Regions from separate parts of the Phyllobacterium sp. CL33Tsu genome, predicted to be linked through region 1. Evidence: riboswitches for the same ligand, from Rfam matches in the RefSeq annotation. Region 1 holds a riboswitch; the other holds the start of a gene.
What was found. Region 1 has a riboswitch for glycine ahead of BM074_RS06225 (D-amino acid dehydrogenase). Riboswitches for the same ligand answer to the same signal wherever they lie in the genome.
Positions count from the first base shown of each region.

Region 2: it holds a riboswitch for glycine, as region 1 does, so the genes downstream of both, gcvT (glycine cleavage system aminomethyltransferase GcvT) here and BM074_RS06225 (D-amino acid dehydrogenase) in region 1, are expected to answer to the same signal.

Region 1 is NZ_FORJ01000001.1:1,282,909-1,286,114, forward strand. Features, by position in the region: gene BM074_RS06225 (D-amino acid dehydrogenase) at 251-1,525, opposite strand; glycine riboswitch at 1,732-1,818, opposite strand; gene BM074_RS06230 (Lrp/AsnC ligand binding domain-containing protein) at 1,923-2,159, shown strand; gene ilvD (dihydroxy-acid dehydratase) at 2,324-3,206, shown strand, end outside.
Region 2 is NZ_FORJ01000007.1:1,758-4,963, forward strand. Features, by position in the region: gene BM074_RS19740 (adenylate/guanylate cyclase domain-containing protein) at 1-697, shown strand, start outside; glycine riboswitch at 1,094-1,191, shown strand; gene gcvT (glycine cleavage system aminomethyltransferase GcvT) at 1,346-2,464, shown strand; gene gcvH (glycine cleavage system protein GcvH) at 2,470-2,838, shown strand; gene gcvP (aminomethyl-transferring glycine dehydrogenase) at 2,844-3,206, shown strand, end outside.

The sequences.
Region 1 (3,206 bases):
CATTACGCCCGCAGGCATGGAGACACATCCCCACGGATTGTTAAAAATCCTCTCCCGAGCTTAAGAAATTGATAACATGCCGGTCAGGGTGGGCCAACCCGCTAAGACCACGCTCTGGGCGCCTAGGGGTTTTCTTGTGGCCATATCGCCACAGAACTCTGCCGGGTGCGGATCACTTTTTGTTAGAACAATGCAACAGACCGGCTTGAAACGACGAAGCGCCGGTCAGGCCGGCGCTTCTGCAGTTCAATTATTCCGCGGCGGCCAGCCACTCCGATTGCCCGGTTTTTTCCGCCGGCATCGCCGCGCTGATATGACCGGCAACGATCTCCGCAGTTGCAGCCGAGAGCGTCCAGCCAAGATGGCCATGTCCCGTATTGTAGAAGACACCTGGCCGCTTGCCGCTGCCGACGCGCGGCAGCATGTTCGGCATCATCGGGCGAAGGCCAGCCCACGGCACCACATTCGATGTATCCATGCCCGGGAAGAGATCGCGGCTCCAACCGACCAGCGGCTTGACGCGGTCGTGACGGATGTCACGGTTTTCGCCATTGTACTCGGCGGTGCCGGCGACACGCAGCCGTCCCGCGCCGAGCCGGCTGGTGACGATTTTGGCATCGTCATCAAGCAAACTCACCCACGGCGCTGCCGTACGGCTTGCCTCGTCACCGAGGTTGATGGTGATCGAGTATCCCTTGACCGGATAGATGTTGACCCTGTCGCCAAGCTGCGCAGCAAATTTGCGGCTGGCAATGCCGGCACAGATGACGATCGCATCGAAGCGCTCGCTCTCGACCGGCGAAAGCGCCTGTGAGGCGCTGTTCCAGGCAACAACGATGCCATCCTTCTCATGCCTCAGCGTCTGCACATTGGCGTCGCCTACGAAGCGAACGCCACGGCGCGTCGATGCTTCGGCAAGGCCCCGGGTGAACTTGTGGATGTCGCCCGTCGAATCTGAGGGCGTGAAAAAGCCGCCATGGAACGTGCCGTCGAGCGCTGGTTCGATGTGGTGAATTTCTTCGTTCGTGACCGAGCGGCGGTCTAGGCCCCCTGCTTCAAGCAGCTTGTTGACCTTGACGGCATGGTCGTAGCCATACTTCGAACGATAGATATGCAGGATGCCGCGCTTCTCGAGGTCGAAATCGATGTTCTCTTCGGCAGCGATTTCGAACATGCGCTTGCGCGCCTCGATGGCGAGTCTGGTTGTCGCTATCGTGTTCTTCTCATAGTGCGGAATGTTCATGACGAACTCCGCCATCCACGAATATTTGTGCCACGATGGCTTTGGATTCATGAGCAGCGGCGCATCCTTGCGCAGCATCCACTTCATGCCCTTGAGCACGGTGCCCCAACTGTTCCAGACTTCGGCATTCGACGCCGAAAGCTGGCCGCCATTGGCAAACGACGTCTCCATCGCCGCGTAGCGGTTGCGATCAAAAACGGTGACGGTGTGCCCCTGGCGGGCAAGCGCATAGGCGGTGGTGACGCCGGTGATACCAGCGCCGATAATGGCGATCGAGGTCATGGCAGTTAGTCCTTCAGCACAAATGGTTCCAGTTTCGCCGCGAGCGGCACGAAACCCCATCTGTCACGGGACCTGAGAGTTTGGCCCTTACGCACCTGCCGGATGTTTGCCATCCCTTGTCTCGGCTGCGTTACCGGCTTGCGCCGGTCAGGGCTTTCTCCTTCGGTGGGCGAAGCCTTCGAAGCCACGCCACTCTCCAGATGTCCGACGCTAGTCTGGTCCTTTTGCCTGAGAGTTTCCGGGGCGGTTGCTCCATCGGCGCCGGTTTTACCGGTCTCTCCCAGATAGCCTGTGCGAACGGGCTGCTTATATCGCAACCGCGAGACGAGAACAACTGGCTAACGAAGCCCGGACCCATTATGTTGATTGCACCAGTTCAGACCACCGGAGCAGATAAATGAAACCCGTCTTCCTGCAGCTGCAGTGCTTCCCCGGCAAGACCTATGAGGTCGCAGCTGCCCTCTACGAGCGTGAAATCGTATCGGAGCTTTATTCGACAAGCGGCGATTATGACCTCCTAGCAAAGATCTACATCGCCGAGGACAAGGACGTCGGCAAGTTCATCAACGACAACGTGCTCGGAATTCCGGGAATTGCCCGTTCCTTGACGACGATGACTTTCACGGCGTTTTGAACGCGAGCCCCGAGACATTACGTCCCGTTTCGGGCAGAGATGAAGTCCACTATGAAATAAATGCAACAATTTGCACGCCCCGCAGGAAACAAATGCCATTTTGCCATCGGCTCTGTTTGTCTGTAGAGATGCTTTTTCGACCACGACCATCAGGATGATCCCAAATGCCTCCCTATCGTTCACGCACAACCACACATGGCCGCAACATGGCTGGTGCCCGCGGGCTCTGGCGCGCGACCGGAATGAAGGACGAGGATTTCGGCAAGCCGATTATTGCAGTGGTCAATTCCTTTACACAGTTCGTTCCCGGCCACGTCCATCTCAAGGATCTCGGCCAGCTCGTTGCGCGCGAGATCGAAAGTGCGGGCGGCGTCGCCAAGGAATTCAATACGATCGCTGTCGATGACGGCATCGCCATGGGCCATGACGGCATGCTCTATTCGCTGCCTTCGCGCGAGATCATCGCCGACAGCGTCGAATATATGGTCAACGCCCATTGCGCCGATGCGATGGTATGCATCTCCAATTGCGACAAGATCACCCCCGGCATGCTGATGGCTGCGCTGCGCCTCAACATCCCCGTCGTCTTTGTTTCCGGCGGCCCGATGGAAGCCGGCAAGGTCGTTTGGGGCGACAAGGAAAAGAAGCTCGATCTCGTCGATGCCATGGTAGCGGCGGCCGACGACCGCATTTCCGACGAGGAAGTCCAGGTCATCGAGCGCTCGGCGTGCCCGACCTGCGGTTCGTGCTCCGGCATGTTCACCGCCAATTCGATGAACTGCCTCACCGAGGCACTAGGCCTGTCGCTGCCTGGCAATGGTTCGACGCTCGCCACCCATGCGGACCGCCGCCGCCTCTTCGTCGAGGCCGGCCATCTCGTCGTCGATCTCGCTCGTCGCTACTACGAACAGGATGACGAAACCGTCTTGCCGCGCGCGGTTGCCTCGTTTGCCGCTTTCGAAAATGCGATGACGCTCGATATCGCCATGGGCGGTTCCACCAACACGGTTCTGCACCTGCTTGCTGCGGCGCATGAGGCCGAGGTGG
Region 2 (3,206 bases), on a different contig from region 1:
GCTTGTCATTCTGGCGGTCCTGAGCTTTGTTTCGCGTGTACGCGAGCTTCTCGGGCGCGACATCTTTGCCAACCTCCTGATCGGGCGCTATCGCAAACCGATCGAGGAGGAGCGCATCTTTCTCTTCGTCGATCTGGTCGGTTCGACGACCTTTGCCGAAGAGTTCGGCGATCTGCGGGCGCAGCAGTTCCTCGGCGCGCTCTTTGCCGCGTTTGCAGGACCCGTCCGGCGGCACAACGGGACCATCGACGACTATGTTGGCGATGCTGCGATCATTACCTGGCCGATGCAGCGGGGCCTGCGCAATGCCGACTGCGTCGCATGTATCTTCGACATCATCGATGTAATCGAGGCAAACTCGGAAAAGTGGCTGAGTGAATTCGGCCGCGTGCCGCGTCTGCGCGCCGCCTTGCATGGTGGGCCGGTGGTTACTGCCGAGATCGGGGTGGACCATCACAAGATCACCTATTTCGGCGATACGGTAAACACGACGGCACGGCTCGAACAGCTTTGCCGCAGTTTGAACACGCCGGTGCTGATCTCAAGCGATCTTGCCGCGCGGCTGACGCTGCCCGACGGTATTCGCAGCAACAATCTCGGTACTCATGCGGTTCGGGGAAAGGGCCAAAGCCTCGGCGTCATGGCCCTTGTGCGCCCGCGCGGTAAGCAGTCAAAACTCGTGGCGCAGCGGGCCTAGAACCTCGATATTTTCCGCACGGGCCGCAGTTGCAAGGCGCCTACCCAGCGTTGCAAGGGCATGTTTTGATTGATCGCCAGTGCGCCCTCAGCTGGCGCAGCACTCTGTTGGCCTCGGCATTCTGCTCGTACGCTCGTACCTAGGAAGGGGCCATGTATGCATCGACAATCAAAGCCACTTCAGCGGCGGCCTTCTTCGAATCCTGGCCTTTATTTCCTGAGCGGTAAAAGAGTCGGGGAGGCTAGCTTGGTCAAGCCATGGCCAAGCTGAATGTTCTCATATAGACAAATTCTGTCCGTAAAGCGTCAAATCTGCTTTTAGGGCGATGACAGGCCATGTGCGGTGCGATATGTTCGGAACGTCGAGGGCCTTGTGATTTGCAAGAAGGCAAGGCCCTGTCAGCTTGCGGGAGAGTGGCCAGTGTGCGAATGCGCCGGTCCACCGAAGGGGAAATCGCCCGAAATCTCTCAGGTACCAGGAACCGCAAGCCGATAAGGCAACTCTGGAAAGTCGGGGGAAACCCCGCGCCGAAGGTGTAAGTTCAGCCGGTGCCAAGGCGCCGCGAGCGAGTCTCTCAGGCTTCCGACAGAGGGGTAAAGCATCATTCCGTCGCTGTGGCGGAGGTCTTTGCATGTCTCTGGAGTAAAAATGGGCGCTGAAGTCAATCCTGAAACCGACGAACTGAAATCGCTGCCACTTGGCGACCTGCACGAAGCGGCAAATGCGCGCTTCGGCGGCTTTGCCGGCTGGTCGATGCCGATCACCTATCCGCTCGGCGTAATGAAGGAACATCTGCATACGCGCGAAAAGGCGGGCTTGTTCGATATCTCGCATATGCAGCTTTTCGAGATCGCCGGGAAGGGTGCCGCGGCGCTCCTGTCCCGTGCCTGTCCGCTCTACGCGGGCTCGCTCGCGACCGGTCAGTCAAAATATACTTTCTTTCTCAATGAACAGGCTGGGATTATCGACGACCTGATCGTCACGCGGCTCGGCGACGAACGCTTCGTGGTTGCCGCCAATGCCGGCAATGCCGCCGTGGATGAGGCGCATCTGCGCGACCTCGCCAAGGATTTCAAAGCCAGCATCAATGCCCTTGACCGCGTGTTTCTGGCAATTCAGGGCCCGCAGGCCGCAGATGTTTTGCAGAAGGCAAGCATTGCTGGCACCGATCTTGAGTTCATGCACGGGTACGAGCCTCAGCCTGGCTGGTTCATGAGCCGCTCGGGTTATACGGGCGAAGATGGTTTTGAGATCGGCCTTCCGGAAGCGGACGCCCGCGCACTCGTCGCCAAGCTTCTCGCGGACGACCGCGTGACATGGATTGGGCTCGCCGCGCGCGACAGCCTGCGGCTCGAGGCCGGCCTATGCCTGCATGGCCAGGACATTACGCCGGAAATCGATCCGGTCGATGCGGGGCTTACCTGGGCCATATCGAAGCAAGTCCGGGGTCAGGGCGGCTTTATCGGATCTGAAGCGCTACAGGCCAAGCTCGCCGCCGGGTCAGGGCGCAAGCGCGTCGGCCTGAAGCCCGAGGGGCGCCAACCTGTCAGATCCGGCGCGACACTTGTCGATGCCGGCGGCAACCCTGTCGGCATCGTTACCTCGGGTGGATATGGTCCGTCGGCGGGCCACCCGGTTGCCATCGGCTATGTCGAGAAGGCACTCGCAACGACTGACTCACAGGTATTTGCTGAGATACGCGGCAGCCGCATCGCGCTGCATGTCCACCCGCTTCCCTTCGTTACCCATCGTTACCACAAAGGATAATTGAAATGGCTGTCACTTATTTCACTGAAGATCATGAATGGCTGCGCGTTGAAGACGGGATTGCGACAGTCGGCATTACCGACCATGCGCAGGACCAGTTGGGCGATCTCGTTTTCGTGCAATTGCCGGAAGTCGGGCAAACGCTTGCAAAGGGCGATGCTGCCGTCGTCGTCGAGTCGGTCAAGGCCGCTTCGGACGTCTACGCGCCGGTCGACGGCGAAGTGACAGAGGTCAATGAGGCGGCAGCCAGCGACCCAGCCCTGGTCAATTCTTCGGCGGCCGGCGATGGCTGGCTGTGGAAAATGAAGCTTGCGGATACCAACCAATTGACCGGCCTTCTCGACGAAGCCGGCTACAAAGCAATTATCGGCTGATTATCATGCAGAACAAGGGCATCTTTCCGTTCACCGACCGCCACATCGGGCCAAGCCTTCAGGGCTCGCGTGCCATGCTGGCGGCAGTTGGCATTCCCTCCCTCGAAACGCTCATCTCCCAGGCGGTACCGAAGTCCATTCGGCTCGAGCGTCCCCTCGACATTCCCGAAGCAGTGAATGAGGCCGAAGCGCTCGCTGAACTTTCGGCTAAGATGGCGCAGAACAAGACCCACAAGAGCTTCATCGGGCAAGGCTATCACGGGACGCATGTGCCAGCGGTTATCCAGCGCAACCTTTTCGAAAACCCTGCCTGGTACACGGCCTATACGCCGTACCAATCAGAAATAAGTCAGGGCAGGCTGGAGCTT